Regions from separate parts of the Ignatzschineria larvae DSM 13226 genome, predicted to be linked through region 2. Evidence: riboswitches for the same ligand, from Rfam matches in the RefSeq annotation. Region 2 holds a riboswitch; each other region holds the start of a gene.
What was found. Region 2 has a riboswitch for thiamine pyrophosphate ahead of WMO13_RS08495 (thiamine phosphate synthase). Riboswitches for the same ligand answer to the same signal wherever they lie in the genome.

Region 1 (5,787 bases), 160 kb from region 2:
GCTGATCCGAGTACGAGCATTATGAGCACGTTGCTCTTTACCGGGAGCTCAATCTTTATGTCAGGTATACTTGCCGGATTTTTAGAGCAATTCCCGATCTATGAATCACTCTACTATAATTAGAATCTCAGAATGAGAACTAGTAGAACAAGAAGAGTAAAGTGAGAATAATCACGTAAAAAATAGAGCACAAATCAGTTTTCGCATATTTGCACGGATAGAGTAAAGCCCACTGAATATCAGGTTCAGTGGGCTTTTTATATAGAGTGATATCTAGAGTGATATCGGGTCAAAATAGGTATTATTGAAATGCCGGCACATCAGCTAATCGAGGCAAGAAAGCCGTTCTATCCGGCATCTTGCAACTGATGATTGATTAGACCGCTTCCGCCTTGCTACGGGTTTTAAAGCTCAATGCCCAACCAATGATTAAGCCGACAATCGCCGGTAAAATCCAACCCATACTCACATCAGAGAGCGGAAGAATCCCGTCCACTGTTGAGGTAATCGTCCAAACCACAGGGTTTTGGCTAATCATCTCGGAAGAGGCTTTTAACCCTTCAAGTACTGCGACAATAAAGGTAATGCCGATGGTGCATTGATACACAATTTTCTGATGATGAAATAGCGGTGAGAGAAAAGCGAGGAATACCAAAGTGATGGCTAATGGATAGAGAAACATCAATACCGGAATGGAGATACTGATAATCGCGGTTAAACCCACATTGGCAATGAGCATACTGATAATACTAAAAATATGAACAAATTGACGATAAGAGATCTTCGGGAAGAGCTCGGTAAACATCTCGGCACAACTTGTAATAAGACCGATAGCGGTTTTCAGACAGGCAATCGTGATAATAATCGCTAAGAGCATTGCCCCATACGCACCAAAATAGTGGGTTGCAATCTGCGCAAGGGCAATTCCGCCATTATCAGAGAGCGGGAATTGATTGAGGCTCGTGGCCCCAATATAAGCGAGGCAACCGTAAATAACACTCATTAAAATAAGGCTAATAATACCGGATTTAAAGGTATCTTTGGCGATATCGGTCGGGTTCGTTACACCTAAGTTTTTGATGGTATTGACGACAATAATCCCAAAGGCCAAAGAGGCTAATACATCCATTGTGTTATAGCCCTCGGTAAAGCCTTTAAAGAGCGCATTATGCGTATAAGCCGGCTGAATCGGAAGCGTTTCAACATCTCCCATAGGATAGATAAAAGCGCTAATAATGAGAAAGGCTAAGAAGACCAAAAAGAGCGGATTTAACACTTTTCCGATCCACATCATAATATTGCTAGGATTGAGGGAAAGAATCCACGCTAATAGAAAGAAGAGAACTGTAAAGATGAGGAGTGCAATCGTATATTGATCTTCGCTCAAAAATGGTGTTAAGCCAATTTCAAAAGAGACTGTTGCCGTTCTAGGAAGTGCAAAGAAAGGGCCGATCGTTAGATAGAGCACAATGGTAAAGAAGAGGCCATAGAGCGGGGTAACCCGACTTGCAAGGTCATAGAGACCATTACTTTTAGAAAAGCCAATCGCCACAACGCCGAGGAAAGGAAGCCCTACGCCGGTAAGGATAAAACCAATGGTTGCTAATGAGATAGAAGCACCGGCTTCTTGCCCCATATGAACGGGGAAGATAAGGTTCCCGGCACCAAAGAAGAGCCCGAATAACATCGAGCCGATAGTGATATATGCTGAGAGTGATAGTTGTTTCTTCATCTGAATCTCATAAGGTTAAAGGTGAATGAAAATAAAATGTTGTCATTTGAAAAGGTTGCCATTTGTGGCAATAAAATCCCTCAAAGAGGCGCTATCATATTGCAAAATCAGTGAATAATAAAATGAGTGTTTACTTTTTGAATAATTATTTATTCTATATTCGCTTTTTGATATCTATTTTCTCTATTAATTGTCGCTATGGGTTTAAAGCGATTGTTTTGATCGTCTCTGTTGAGTGATGACGAGTAATAATCCGCCCAATATCACTAAAGTGGCGCCGAGCCAGCCCCAGAAGCCGAGTGTTTCATTCCAGAAAAAATGGGAGATGAGCGCACCAAAAACGGCATTGAGATAGTAGAAAGGCGCTAAGATTGACGCATCTGTCAAGGAGTTTGCTTTCGTAACCCACACTTGACCAAGGGAGCCAAAGATTCCCATTAAGAGCACAATCCCCCAAATCGCCGGCGATGTAGGGAGGGTAAATTCAGTAAAGAGCGCTAAACCGAGCGCCGAGATAATGCCGGTGAGAGAGAAGTAGAAGACAATCTCTGCACCTTTTGCCACTTTACTGACCCGCTTAATCGCCACCATTGCCATTGCCACAAAGATTCCGGCAACAATAGGCAGTAGAGAGAGGAGAGAGAAATGGGGCTTATCTACATCGGCTAACATCCAAACGCCGGCTAGAGCGAGGAGGAAGCTCGGAATTAGCACCCAACTGAGCTTCTCTTTGAGCCAGATAAACGCCAAAATAGGAACGAAGAGCGGAGTGAGGGAGCGGAGCACTGTGGCATCTGAAAGCGGTAATACTTTTAGTGAGACAAAGATGAGGATCATCCCGATCTGCCCTGAGAGCGAGCGAATGGCGTGTAGCGGAAGCCTTGCAATTGAGTGGCGCATTTCGCCGGAGAGATAGAATGCCGGTAGAACCCACATTAGGGTGATGAGGTTTCGAAAGAAGATGATCGTTGCGGTTGAGATATCGTTACTTAACCATTTGATAGAGCTATCCATGAGCGCAAAAGCCACTTGAGAGAGCACTACAAAGAAGATACCAAGAAGAAGCGTATTTCGCATAGAGATTCTATCCCTGAGAATGATGGAGCGGTCACTGTTTTTATCTTATGAGCAAATAGTGTACGCCTTTCTATAGGACGCTTCTAGCCTTGGAGATGATTTTATGATACTCATCTGCCGAATTATTCTAGTGATAGCCAGCCGTTCTCCCTAGAGAGCGCTATTTTTCTGTTTCTGAGTGATCTGTTTGATGCGGTGTGTAACGGGGTTTTTCCGGCATTCTTTCAATAATACGCGCCATATTGATCGCACGATCTTGCGCTGTGACTTCATAATCATTCCAGAGATGAAGATATTCTGCTACATCTTCCGGCCATTTATAGAGCACATTAAATCCTCTTTTTAGGCATTCTTGATGCAGTGCGTCATAACGATCTTTTAAAAAACGCAATTTATCCCGGAAAAAGGTCACGTGCCCGGTTCCTAAATGGTAACCCGGCGCGTTTGAGAGCGGGACTTTGCCTTGCCGTTTCGCGATATCATTGGGGATACGAGTCAATTCCCGATGTTCGGCTAGGAGATGTTGATCACACAGTTCTTCAGGAGGAATGATATTAATTCGAGTCATAGCGAGTGATTGATCAATAGTTCAAAAGAGAGAAGAGCATTGTAACAAGCTTGAATAAGGATCGCGAATAAGGGGTGTAAATAGAAGAACCACAAAGGAAAGAGAAGATAATAATCCCAATAATATAAATGTGTTACTAATTTTAGTGGCAATGAGATTACGCGGAAGCGGGAAGAACTTTTGCTTTCTCAAGGAAAACAGGCTACATTCAAATGCAAGTGAAGAGCGGTTAAAAATTTATTAACAATGATTCTATTAACAATGATCCATTAACAGTTCATTGAAAACGACTTTAATCGGATCTTCTTCTCTTTATTCACACTAGGGGAGCTCAAATCGAGCTGAGATTAGCATTGTGCTTAAACCCTTTGGACCTGATCTGGCTAATACCAGCGTAGGAAAGTAAGGCGATATAATGAGTATCTATTCTATTTTGATTCTGTTGAATCATTATCTCAAAGCGATGATCGATCAATAAAGATTGATGAATAAAGATCGATTAATAAGATCGATCCGTCACGCTATCAGATTGTAATGCGCTCTAATCATAGAGACGTTTTATGTGAAACATCCCATTATTATCCCTGCAATAGACGCTTGCTAGCCCAAATCTTGTCTTCTTTTATTATCATAGGAGCAATTTAATGGCAGATACATTTCAACCCGAACAATCGTTAGCGCAACCAATATCGCAACCATTTCAACAAAAATTTCAACAGCAATTCCCCAATAGCCGAAAGGTCTATATTGAAGGTTCTAGGCCGGATATTCGAGTACCCTTTCGCGAGATTACCCTCTCAGATACTTTAGGATCCAAAGGAGAAGTGATTGAGAAAAATCCCCCATTTTTAGTCTATGACACGAGTGGCCCTTATTCGGATCAAGATTACCAAGTGGATCTGACGAAAGGGCTTCCGGCACTTAAAAGAGCTTGGGTCATAGAGCGTGGCGATGTGGAGACGTATGAGGGACGCATCAAAAGTGCGCGAGATGATGGCTATAAACGGGAAGATGATCCTCGTATTCAAGAGGGCGCTTTCCCGGGATTAAAGCGGGAGCCTCTTCGGGCAAAGCCGGGAATGAATGTGACGCAGATGCATTATGCCCGTAAAGGGCTGATTACGCCGGAGATGGAATTTATCGCGATTCGTGAAGGAATGACACCGGCGTTTGTACGGGATGAAGTAGCGGCCGGCCGAGCGATTATCCCCTCGAATATTAATCATCCTGAAGCCGAGCCGATGATTATTGGTAAAAATTTCCAGGTGAAGATTAATGCCAATATCGGGAACTCGGCGATCACTTCTAATATCGAAGAGGAAGTGGAGAAGATGACGTGGGCCACTCGTTGGGGCGCGGATAATGTGATGGATCTCTCAACTGGGAAAGATATCCATAAAACACGCGAATGGATTATCCGCAATTCGCCGGTTCCGATCGGCACCGTTCCCATTTACCAAGCTCTTGAAAAGGTCAATGGCATTGCCGAAGATCTGACGTGGGAAGTGTTTCGCGATACCTTAATTGAGCAAGCAGAGCAGGGCGTGGATTACTTCACAATTCATGCCGGTGTTTTACTGCGCTACATTCCGCTAACGGCGAATCGAGTAACGGGGATTGTCTCTCGAGGCGGTTCTATTATGGCACAGTGGTGCCTTGCGCATCACAAAGAGAATTTCATCTATACCCATTTTCGAGAAATTTGCGAGATTATGCAGCAGTATGATATCGCTTTCTCGTTGGGGGATGGCTTACGACCAGGGTCGATTGCCGATGCCAATGATGAAGCACAATTTGCTGAGCTTAAGACCTTAGGGGAGTTGACAGAAATTGCGTGGGAGTATGATGTCCAGACGATGATCGAAGGCCCCGGGCACGTACCGATGAATAAGATCAAAGAGAATATGGAGATGCAGGAGCGATATTGCCACGATGCGCCTTTCTATACACTTGGGCCACTGACGACTGATATCGCACCGGGATATGATCATATCACGTCAGCGATTGGAGCCGCACAGATCGCTTGGTATGGTACGGCGATGCTCTGTTATGTGACGCCGAAGGAGCATTTAGGCTTACCTAATCGGGAAGATGTCCGTACCGGCGTGGTTACTTATAAATTAGCGGCGCACGCAGCGGACCTTGCAAAAGGGCATCCAAATGCGCAAAAACGGGATGATGCACTCTCCAAAGCGCGCTTTGAATTTCGGTGGTTAGATCAATTTAACCTCGGCTTAGATCCAGAGTTAGCACGAGATTATCACGATGAAACCCTGCCACAAGAGGGCGCAAAAGTAGCTCATTTCTGCTCGATGTGTGGTCCTAAATTCTGTTCAATGCGGATTTCACAAGATATTCGTACGGTAGCACAAGCACAATCAGGGGGAGCACAATCAGGGGAAGCTCAGAA
Region 2 (5,787 bases):
GTGCGCTTTAGTGTGGGCTTGATCCTGACATTCTTAGGCGGTTATTATGCGATTCGCACTCTCAATCGTTATCGCGAAAAGCAGCGACAAGAAGAATCGGCGACGGATGTGGAGCGCCGGAAGATGCTCAATTATAGCTTTGTATTACAACGGCTTGATAAATCACTCTGTCCCTCTTGTGAAAGAGGCATAAATTATCGTGATCCCTCAATTGACTATTGTCCACATTGTGGTATTACTCTCTATAAACGATGTCCTACTTGTCATGTCCGTAAAAACGCTTTTCTTAATTTCTGTCCTACTTGCGGTACAAAAGAAGAGGCGCAAGTGACAAATGAATAACGGATGTAATTTTGATTGCACCACTGATGATTTAAGTAAGAAAGGCTTATTTGAATAAGTGATAAGGCTATACTATTCAATAAGTTATTTTATTATTTAGGGGCTGTTGGGGGGTGCTTATTCTACTTTACCAATGATATTTGATCCCTTTGATTAATCGTGGGAACGGTTATTGTTCGTGTGTTGAATGTCAATATGTGTAGAATAGAGCGCTTTATTGTCAAAAAATGTATAAAAAATAGCAATTTAGCGATAAAAAAAGTAAAATAAAACGCCAAGTTGATAATTAATAATTATCGTCAGATATTGACGTTGGTCAACTAGGAGATCTTCATCTGTCAAGGGCGCGTTGCCTGCGATAGTTTATATACCACTTAACAGATAAGGAGATATTAATGGGATTAATTGATGGTCAAAAATATAAAGGAACTCGACATAAGGAGTATGCGGTTATATTAGCTATAGCCGTCATCTGTTTTGATCTTTTCTTTGGTTCAACCCAATCTACAGCATTTCTCTTTGTGATCAACATTATCTCCTTGATCGCAATTCTCTATAGTGCATTTAGTGTGGTGCGTCACGCAGACGTCTTTGCCCACCGTCTTGGAGAACCTTACGGCTCTCTGATTTTAAGCCTTTCTGTGGTTATTCTGGAAGTGAGCTTAATTACTGTTGTTATGTCATCAAGTCCAGGGCCCGGTCCTGATGGAATCGATCCTTATGCCACCTTGATGCGTGATACGCTCTACTCATTGATTATGCTGGTGATCAGTGGATTTGTGGGAATTTCACTACTGATTGGCGGTAAAAAGTTTAAAACACAACACGTTAATCTTGCCGGTGTTACCCAATATACTACGGCGATTATTCCACTTGTTTTAGTGGTGCTCATTCTTCCAAGCTTCTTAGAGGGCGGAAGTTATAGTAATGGTCAACTGATCTTTGTGGCACTGTTATCTGCTGTGCTTTATGCCGTATTCTTAGTAATTCAAACGAAAACACATCAAAGCCTCTTTATCTATGATGATGAAGACCAAGATGAGAATCATAAAGGGATGCCTTCACCGTACTCAAATACTTGGCACGGTATCTGGTTGATTGTTCATTTAGTGTCGGTTGTTGCGGTTACAAAAGTGGATTCAGCGCCACTTGAGTCTCTACTTGCAAACCTCAATGCGCCTAAAGCGTTAACGGGTTTGATCGTCGCGATTTTGATCTTCGCACCGGAGGGATTAGGTGCTATTCGGGCGGTATTGAATAACAACCTGCAACGAGCGATCAATATGTATTTCGGTTCGGTGCTTGCAACAATCTCATTGACCGTTCCGGCAGTTGCGATTATCTCGCTCTTTACGGGTAGCCAAATTATTCTAGGCTTGCCAGTTACAGATGTGATTCTCGTGAGTGGTTTGTTTGTACTGTGCCAAGCAACATTTGACAGCGGACGGACCAATCAGGTCGATGGGGTTGCGCACTTAGTGATCTTCTTCGCTTACCTGATGTTACTGCTCGGTAGTTAAGAGAAAATCTATCGATCGGTAGGATGAGTACCGATGATATAGCAGTACAGCTCAATAATTTAATGCAGCGATATTCTGAAAGGGGTGTCGCTTTTTTATTGACTCTCTCTTTAGAAAAGAGAGTTGCCCATTGTCAGAAGATCTTCTATACTCGATGATTCAACGCGATATTGATCGTATTACAAACAGAATTACAAATTGCGCATTGTACGCTGATAGGTAGAGGATACACCTTTTTATCAGTGCCATAGCGCAGACAATATTCCCCTAGAGGTGCTGTTATGAACAGCTGAGATCGAAGTGGTACTTCGGGACTCTTAGAACCTGATCTAGTTAATACTAGCGGAGGAAAGTGGCGAATAATGGATCGGCAGAATCCCTCTGCAGGTCGATTATGATCTTATCTCCGCAACGGAGAGAAGATGTTACAGTCCTTACAGCTACACGCAGTCACACGAGATATCCCCACGATTGCTGATCAAGCATTGGTGGCGCATATTGGTGCGCTTTTGCCGTATGTGGATGCGATTCAACTACGGGAAAAATCTCGCTCCCCTAAAGCGCTTGCGCTATTGATTGAACGGCTATTACAGGCAGATATTCCTGCGGATAAGCTCATTATCAATGATCGAGCAGATATTGCGCTGACCTTTGGCATTCAGAAAGTTCATCTAACTGAGCAGAGCTTACCTTTAAGCCGATTAGAAGCCACTTTTCCCACTTTGCAATGGGGGAGATCGTTTCATTCTGTCAATGCCGTGGAGAAGCAACTTTCCCATTATGACTATGGTTATTTAGGGCACATTTTTCCCACAGAAGCGAAAGAGTATGCACCATTAGGTGTTGATTATCTGCGGTTAGCCTATGAAGCCATCAATGCAGAATGTCGCCTCAATGGAGGGAATAATGCCTCTGCCGGCAAACTAATTGCTATTGGCGGCATCAATCTTGGCAATGTTGAAAGCCTATTCCCCTTTGTCGATGGCATCGCCTTGATGTCGACTCTATTTCCCTTGAGAGATTACCGCTTAGATACCGATCAAGCCATTCGACAAGCCACACAATTTCAGCAGATTTTGATGAAGAAAGAATAGAGAGAAAAGAGAGAGAAAAGAGAGAGAAAAGGAGCGGTAACGATGATACCTAAAAATGCAATTGCCGAGGATATGAATAAGATCACGATTCAAGTGAATGGTGAGTCGATGCAGGTTACAGCGGAAGTGAAATCGGTGGCGGATCTGATTGAGAAGCTCAATCTTTCACATCGGCGATTTTTTATTATTGAGAAAAACAGGACAGTCATTTCCCCGGAGAATTACAAGGTAGAAACAGTTTCTGCCGATGATTGTTTTGAAATAGTCCATTTTGTAGGAGGTGGTTAAGATGACTTTAAAAATAGGAAACTTTGAATTTAACTCTCGGCTCTTTTTAGGCACAGGGAAATATCGCAACTTTGAGGAGCAGAAAGGGGCTGTGGAAGCGAGTGAAACAGAAGTTTTGACCTTTGCTGTTCGGCGTATGAATATCTTCGATGAGAATCAGCCCGATCTATTAGAAGCGCTCGATTTAAGCCGTTATAAATTATTGCCCAATACCGCCGGCGCTTATACCGCAGAAGAAGCCGTACGTACCGCAAAGCTTGCTCACGCGTCAGGGCTATGCGATATGATCAAGGTGGAAGTGATTGGTTGTCAGAAAACCTTACTGCCCGATCCTATAGAAACCTTGAAAGCCACAGAAATTCTACTTAATGAGGGAATGACCGTTTTAGTCTATACCTCGGATGACGTGGTATTAGCGCGCAAATTGCAAGAGATGGGTTGTCACGCCATTATGCCGGGCGCATCTCCTATTGGTAGCGGACTTGGGATTATTAATCCGGTCAATTTACACCATATTATTGAGCAAGCAACGGTTCCTGTGATTGTCGATGCCGGCTTAGGCAGCCCGAAAGATGTGGCTTTTGCAATGGAATTGGGGGCTGATGGTGTTTTGATGAATAGTGCAGTAGCTTATAGCGAAGATCCTATTAAGATGAGCCGGGCAATGAAACTTGCAGTAGAAGCCGGGCGGTTAGGTTATGAAGCGAAACGAATGCCGGCAAAATTAACGGCCACAGCGAGTAGCCCTTTAACGGGCTTGCTTACAAGCTAGAAATTCATTTTTGAAGAGGTGCGTTGGTGGATAAAGTGGATCAGCATTCTGTTTTGACAGAAGTAGAAGAGGTGCGATATAGCCGGTTGATGCGATTTCATCGTATTGGTGAATCGGGTTTGATGCGCTTTCGGCAAGCGAAAGTGGTGATTATCGGTTGTGGTGCATTAGGAACGCAGCACGCGGAAACTTTAACGCGCGCCGGCTTTGGTCATTTAACCTTGATTGATCGAGATTTTGTAGAGTATTCCAATCTACAGCGCCAAACGCTCTTTACCGAAGCAGATGCTAAGCAAGCCCTGCCGAAAGTGATTGCCCTTAAACATCATCTTCAGAGTATTAATCCTGAAGTTGAGATTACAACGCATTTAATGGATGTGGCTAGTGATAATATTGAAAGATTAATCGCTGGCCACGATCTGCTGCTAGATGGAACGGATCATCTCTCACTAAGGCTTTTGATTAATGATGCCTGTTATAAGTTAGATATACCTTGGATTTTTGGTTCTGCTTTAGAGAGCTATGGCATGAGCTATAACTTTAATATTCCAGCGCACAATAGCCCTGAAGAGAATCGTCCTTGCCTTCGCTGTTTATCGGATTATCTACCATTAGATACGCAAGATAGTTGTAGTTCTGTCGGTGTCATTCAATCGATTTTACAGATAATTTCCGGGATTCAAACAACGGAAGCGATGAAGTTGTTGATCGACCCTTTAGCATTGAGGAACACTCTTTTAACGATTGAACTATGGCCTTTTCATCAACAAAATATCGCCATTGAGTCCCTTAAAAAGCCCAATTGCCCAACCTGTGGCGATCATCCCACTTATCCTGCACTCAATCGCCCTAAGCGTAAAGTACAAAAGCTCTGTGGCGAGGGAACGGTGATGATTAGGGAAGAGAATCCTCTTGATCTTGAGATGCTAAAAGTTGCCCTCGATAGCGATAAGGTCAGTTATCAATACAATGCTTACTTTCTCAATATTCATCTAGCCCAACATCGAATTATCCTCTTCGCAGATGGTCGAGGAATTGTCTATGGCGCACGTGATGAAGCAGAGGCGTTGAGGGTTTATGAGGAGATCATGATGCATTACACAAAGCCGTGATAAGGTGAGGGATCTACGCTAGGTGTAGGGGTCAGGATCGTTTCTTATTTGCGAGTTTAGTTCAGGATTCATTGTATAGGCAGATCGGTTCAAAGTAAGCTTATTGAAATGCCGGCGCATCGGCTGATCGAGGCAAGGAAGCTGTTCTATACGGCATCTTGCAAGTGTTGTTGAGTAAGGATTTTATCTTCTCGTTAAAATCCCATACTAACTGCTTAAAAACCTTTTTTCTTAAATCCAATTTACTATAGAATTTATTCCATCAGGATTAAAAAATCCCCTTAATAGAGAAGCTACTAAGAGGATTATTGATGTGATCTAGATTTTGATATAGTTTTTTAAACTAGTCGTCATTTAGCGCGTCTTATTTTTTTCTAAAAAATATTAGCTTTAAAATATACAAAATCACTAGTGCCGCTACAATAAAACCAGCAATGGCTAATAATGAAGCGTATCGAATTAAGAATGGTGACTCACCACCTTGAGCGATCACAACCACATCATTTTCAGAGAGGGTTGCTTTCCCATCCCCAAATTTTTCTGTCACGTAATTTGCAACAGAGGCAATTTGGGCATTATTGAGCCATGAATAGATTTCTGTATATTCCTCTGCAAATGCTGGCATGAGTGTTGTCACTTCATGGGTTTTTCCATCTTCG
Region 3 (5,787 bases), 620 kb from region 2:
TATCTATCATCGTCAATAGATTGATCAATGGATAAAGCAAATAGTTGTTTTCCTTAAAATCATTTTACTCGCTTAAAATATAGCCTTCAACCTATATTTTAATACTCATTGAGTCATTATTAATTAGCCATTTCTTATTTTCGACATAGACAGATATCTCTAATACCATAAACATAGCGCTTACCGGTTATTACGGGGATAATTTCAGAAATTTTTTCATTCTTATTAAAAGCCGATTCCCGGCGGGAGGGAATGCTTGCAACTCCAGAGAGATCCCGCGCCCGCGGGTGGGTAGCCTCTCAACTTCTCAAACTATTTTCTCGGCATTGAGAAATACCACTATTGCCGGCATAGATAGAATTTCCGCTTAACTCTCGGCAATGCTCGACACAGATGAACGATCTATTTATTATCCTGCATTGAAGATACCCAATCTGCCGGCGCACGATTGGTAAAAGAGCGGGATACTTCGCTCCGGCGATGGGAGGGATTGTCTTATATCAATAAAGATAGTTCTAACTTTTCAGATGTGGGAAAACTTTCTGAAATTTTTTCATTCTTATTAAAAGTCGATTCCCGGCGGGAGGGAATGTGTGCAACTCCAGAGAGATCCCGAGGATAAAAGATCTTTTTAATCTTTTAAGTGTTATTTCCCACAATCAAAAAAGAACACCTAAGCTTAAGGTAATTACTCATGAAGTTTAAAAAGTTATCTAGCTTACTGTTATAGAATTAAACCTACTATGTAGATAGTTGGGGAATATAACAATAAAGTATATACTTAAAACATATGCAATTGTAATCCTCCCTAAAAATAATACCGACTATAAGTAGAATTTTCTCGTATTATTTACTTAGGAGAAATTAACTATGAAAAAATCAAAATTCACAGACACACAAATCATGTCAATCTTAAAGCAGAATGAATCAGGCGTGAAAGTGACCGATTTATGTCGAGAGCATGGGATTAGTTCGGCGACATTTTATAAGTGGCGTTCAAAATATGGTGGTATGGATGCCTCGATGATTACTCGCTTAAAAGAGCTAGAAGCTGAGAATGCAAGGCTCAAAAAAATGTATGCTGAAGAATGTTTAAAGTCCCGTATCCGCCAAGAAGCTTTAGAGGGAAAGTGGTAAAGCCATCTCAACGAAAAGAGATGGCTAAAGCTGTTTTAAAGACTCAAGATATCTCCATTCGTTTGGTTTGTGAGATATTTGGGATTAGCAAAACGGCTTTTCACTATCAGGCCAAAGCCTCTTCCGAAAACAGACTCATTGAAACTTGGTTACTGAAGTTAACTAAAGCTCATAAGCGTTGGGGTTTTGGTTTATGTTTTGATTATTTGAGAAATATTCAAAAGTTCCGATGGAATCATAAACGAGTTTTAAGAGTTTATCGGGAATTAGAGCTTAATCTCAGAATTAAACCTAAAAAACGAATCATCAGAAATTGCCCCGAAGCATTGGGATTAGCGACAGATATTAATCAAATATGGTCGATGGATTTTATGTCTGACAGCTTGCAAAATGGACGTTATTTCCGAACTTTTAATGTGATTGATGATTATAATCGAGAAGGTCTTTGCGTGGATATTGATTTTAGTTTACCGACAGAAAAAGTGATTCGCTCCTTAGAGAGAATTATTGAATGGAGAGGAAAGCCTGCAGCGATTCGATGTGATAATGGCCCTGAATATATTAGCCAGAAATTAATTGATTGGGCTAATTCAAAGAAGATCACTCTGATCTATACTCAACCGGGGAAACCCACACAAAATGCTTATATTGAGCGATTTAACCGCACCGTAAGAGAGGAGTTACTATCGAATTATCTGTTTGGAACAATCAATGAAGCACAAATTTACTCCACTAAATGGCTATGGAGTTATAATAATGAAAGACCCCATTCAGCCATTGGATCTGTGCCACCGTGTCAACTTTAATAAACCAAGAGAAACCTTCTACTTTTAAATAGCCCTAAAAAGGGGAGGATTACACAATCATCATAGTTACTGTGATAACTAAAAAGGAGTTTACTCATGAGAAAGCTGAGTCATAGAATTTTGAACTGGTCTAATAACATGATAAGTTTTCCAGATATACCTACTATTTCAAGTCACTGTACGGATTACTTATCATCTATTCAGCCAGCTAAAGTTAAATTAAGAAGCGCTGAAGAAGATATGCAAATTGTAGCCGAAGATATCTCTCAGGCCACAGCTGAGGTATTAGCGCGTTATGGGGATGACCGTGATAACAAAAGATCTATCAAAAGATGATAAACAAAATGATATAGAAACGTCCTGTTCAACTGAACCAGAGAAAGATTTAATTTCTGATGAAGTAGAAAGGATTACCCAAATTGCAAATAGTGATCTTCCTGAAAAATTAAAGAAGAAAAAATAAAAGAAACGCTGCAAATTAAAAGCCAGCTCTTTTCAGGCCCATTACCTCCCCCCGCTTTATTAGAAGAGTATGAAAAAATTGTGCCTGGTGTGGCAACAAAGATTATTGAAATGTCAATAATATAAAGAGAACATACTATGCAAATTGAAAAAGCACTAACAGATTCTGAAATCGACCGAGTGTCTAGATCGCTCAATTTAGCCGAAAAATCCAATAAAAGAGGCACATGGTTAGTTTGGGGCTTAATAGCGGCTTCTCTAATCAGTATTTGGAGTGATGCTCACCCCACTGTTAGCATTGCCTTTTTAAGTCTTCCAATTGTCATGGGATTAAAAAGTTTATTATTCAATCATGAAAATAATAAAAAAGCAGATCCAGATAAATAATCTGGACTGATAGTATGAGTCCATATCAAAATTATAAAAATATACTATCCCCCGGCGATGGGAGGAGTTTTCTTAGTAATCTCAAATCAAATCTAATTCCCGGCAGGAGGGAATGCTTGCAATTCCAGACAAATCCCGCGCCCGCGGGTGAGTAGTTTCTCAACTTCTCAAACTATTTTCTCAACATTGAGAGATATCATTATATTTCAGCATAGATAGAATGTCCGCTTAACTCTCGGCAATGCTCGACACAGATGAACGATCTATTTATTATCCTGCATTGAAGATGCCCAACCTGCCGGCACGCGATTGATGGAAGAACGGTATACTTCGCTCCGGCGATGGGAGGGATTGTCTTATATCAATAAAGATAGTTCTAACTTTTCAGATGTGGGAAAACTTTCTGAAATTTTTTCATTCTTATTAAAAGCCGATTCCCGGCGGGAGGGAATGCTTGCAATTCCAGACAAATCCCGCGCCCGCGGGTGAGCAGTTTCTCAACTTCTCAAACTATTTTCTCTGCATTGAGAAATACCACTATTGCCGGCATAGATAGAATTTCCGCTTAACTCCCGGCATTAAAGATGTCCAATCTGCCGGCGCACGATTGGTAAAAGAGCGGGATACTTCGCTCCGGCGATGGGATAGATTTACTTAGTGACAACCATCAAACATCCCCTTTTATGACACAAGTTTACAGAGCTCTTGAAAATCTCTACAATGAGGGCTATCTCAACGGGGTGCCATTTAGGGATGATTAGGATGATCTGATCTTTAAAGGGCTGAGATTTCACCCGTCGAACCTGATCCGGACAATACCGGCGTAGGGATTTGAGAGCAGATGGCCACGAGGGCGATCTCCCTCAGATCCTGTGACGCATTACACAGGAGCTATTATGACGCATAAAACTGATTCTTCCATATTTCAACGCTTATCTCGATCGATTGCTCAACCGATTGGGCGAATTCTCCTTGCCACTTCTATGATTTTAACCTGCGTGACCACGTTCGCCTTGGCAGAGAAACCGATACTCACCGTCTACACTTATGATTCCTTTGCCGCAGAATGGGGGCCGGGGCCACTGATTAAGGAGCGCTTTGAAAAAGAGTGCGATTGTGAGCTGAAATTAGTCTCTCTCGGTGATGGCGTTGCCCTACTCAATCGCCTACGGATGGAAGGTAAAAAGAGTAAAGCGGATATTATCCTTGGTCTTGATAATAATCTGATTGCAGCGGCGGAAGAGACGGGGCTATTTGCTCCGGCCAATGTGGATACCTCAAAACTCAAACTGCCGATTGAATGGGATCATCAGACATTTATTCCTTACGATTATGGCTATTTTGCCTTTATCTATAATAAAGAGAAGATCCAAAATCCGCCCACAAGTATGAATGCACTCCTCGATAGTAGTAAATCTTGGAGTATTATCTATCAAGATCCTCGGACTAGTACGCCAGGATTGGGATTACTGTTTTGGATGGAGAAACTCTATGGAGATGAGAGTACAGCCGCTTGGCAAAAGATGGCGAAAAAGACGCTGACCGTCACCAAAGGTTGGAGCGAATCTTATGGCCTCTTTCTCAAGGATGAAAGTGATTTTGTCTTGAGTTATACCACATCGCCGGGCTATCAGATGCTCTATGATAAAGATGACAGCTATGCGGCAGCAATCTTCGATGAAGGGCACTATCTACAGGTAGAAGTCGCAGCGAAGTTGGCTACAAGCCAAAATGAAGCATTAGCCGATCAATTCCTGCAATTTATGTTAACGCCGGCATTTCAAGAGACGCTCCCGACTACCAATTGGATGTATCCTGTGATTGATATTCCATTACCGGAAGTCTACAAAGCGCTGCCGATTCCAAGCAAAGCGTTGCTCTTTAGTGCTGAAGAAGTGGAGAAAGAGCGACAACATTGGATTCGTTTATGGCAATCGGCGGTGAGTCAATAATTGACTTGAATGAGGATCTCTCATTGATGTATTCCCTACCCCATCATCACCGTCAATCGGCTTTGCAAGATCAGGCTCATCGGCCAAAGAGTTCTCTCTCTCTGTGGCCGGGCATTGTAGCGGCGCTATTACTCATTACCGTTGCGCTCCTCGCCTTTGGTGCGCTCTGGTGCTTTGCGCCATCTATTTCCTTGAGCGCTATTTGGCATGATCACTATCTCTGGCACGTGATTGGCTTTACCTTTTATCAAGCCTTTCTCTCTGCCCTACTCTCTGTGATCCCCGCTATTTTACTCGCTAGAGCACTCTATCGCCGGCGTTTCCCCGGGAGAACCCTGCTTCTTCGTCTCTGTGCAATGACGTTAGTCTTACCGGTCTTAGTGGCCGTATTTGGCATTCTCTCGATCTATGGTAAAAGTGGTTGGCTTGCGATGCTATTGGAGATGATAGGGCTTGAATATCGCTTCTCACCTTATGGTTTACAAGGGATTCTGCTCGCTCATGTCTTTTTCAATCTCCCCCTTGCCGCTCGAATGTTACTACAAGCGCTTGAGAGTATTTCTGTAGAACAGCGGCAGATTGCAGCGCAATTAGGCTTTAATGAATGGCAACAATTTCGCATTGTAGAGTGGCCCTATCTGCGCCGGCAATTATTACCTACTGCGGCACTGATCTTTATGCTCTGCTTTGCGAGCTTTGCCACAGTGTTAGCCCTTGGAGGTGGACCGAAAGCAACCACAATTGAGTTAGCGATTTATCAAGCGCTCAATTATGATTTTGATCCCGGTAGAGCGGCGATTTTAGCCCTTATTCAACTCTTTTTCTGTATCGGTTTAGTCCTACTTAGCCAACGCATCAATAGCGCCTTTGCCATTGGCACCACACAAGCACGGCGTTGGTTCGATCCGGCAGATAATCATTTTCGGCAGATTCGAGATACGCTGATTATTCTCTTAGCGCTTTTACTACTCCTGCCACCGCTCATTGCCATTATTATTGATGGATTGAATGGGCGCATTCTTGCCGTACTGCAACAATCAGCA

Region 1: another riboswitch for thiamine pyrophosphate. It lies ahead of thiC (phosphomethylpyrimidine synthase ThiC); the one in region 2 lies ahead of WMO13_RS08495 (thiamine phosphate synthase).
Region 3: another riboswitch for thiamine pyrophosphate. It lies ahead of thiB (thiamine ABC transporter substrate binding subunit); the one in region 2 lies ahead of WMO13_RS08495 (thiamine phosphate synthase).

The regions. Positions count from the first base shown of each region.
Region 1 is NZ_CP150637.1:1,892,506-1,898,292, reverse strand. Features, by position in the region: gene WMO13_RS07840 (hypothetical protein) at 1-123, shown strand, start outside; gene brnQ (branched-chain amino acid transport system II carrier protein) at 377-1,732, opposite strand; gene WMO13_RS07830 (DMT family transporter) at 1,937-2,809, opposite strand; gene WMO13_RS07825 (pyrimidine dimer DNA glycosylase/endonuclease V) at 2,970-3,377, opposite strand; TPP riboswitch at 3,691-3,795, shown strand; gene thiC (phosphomethylpyrimidine synthase ThiC) at 4,022-5,787, shown strand, end outside.
Region 2 is NZ_CP150637.1:2,050,365-2,056,151, reverse strand. Features, by position in the region: gene WMO13_RS08505 (zinc ribbon domain-containing protein) at 1-342, shown strand, start outside; gene WMO13_RS08500 (calcium/sodium:proton antiporter) at 738-1,862, shown strand; TPP riboswitch at 2,122-2,230, shown strand; gene WMO13_RS08495 (thiamine phosphate synthase) at 2,285-2,956, shown strand; gene thiS (sulfur carrier protein ThiS) at 2,999-3,244, shown strand; gene WMO13_RS08485 (thiazole synthase) at 3,246-4,016, shown strand; gene WMO13_RS08480 (ThiF family adenylyltransferase) at 4,043-5,128, shown strand; gene WMO13_RS08475 (cytochrome c) at 5,493-5,787, opposite strand, start outside.
Region 3 is NZ_CP150637.1:105,120-110,906, reverse strand. Features, by position in the region: one part of gene WMO13_RS00465 (IS3 family transposase) at 871-1,132, shown strand; one part of gene WMO13_RS00465 (IS3 family transposase) at 1,132-1,943, shown strand; gene WMO13_RS00460 (hypothetical protein) at 2,040-2,279, shown strand; gene WMO13_RS10640 (DUF2335 domain-containing protein) at 2,388-2,531, shown strand; gene WMO13_RS00455 (hypothetical protein) at 2,544-2,792, shown strand; TPP riboswitch at 3,519-3,640, shown strand; gene thiB (thiamine ABC transporter substrate binding subunit) at 3,776-4,744, shown strand; gene thiP (thiamine/thiamine pyrophosphate ABC transporter permease ThiP) at 4,720-5,787, shown strand, end outside.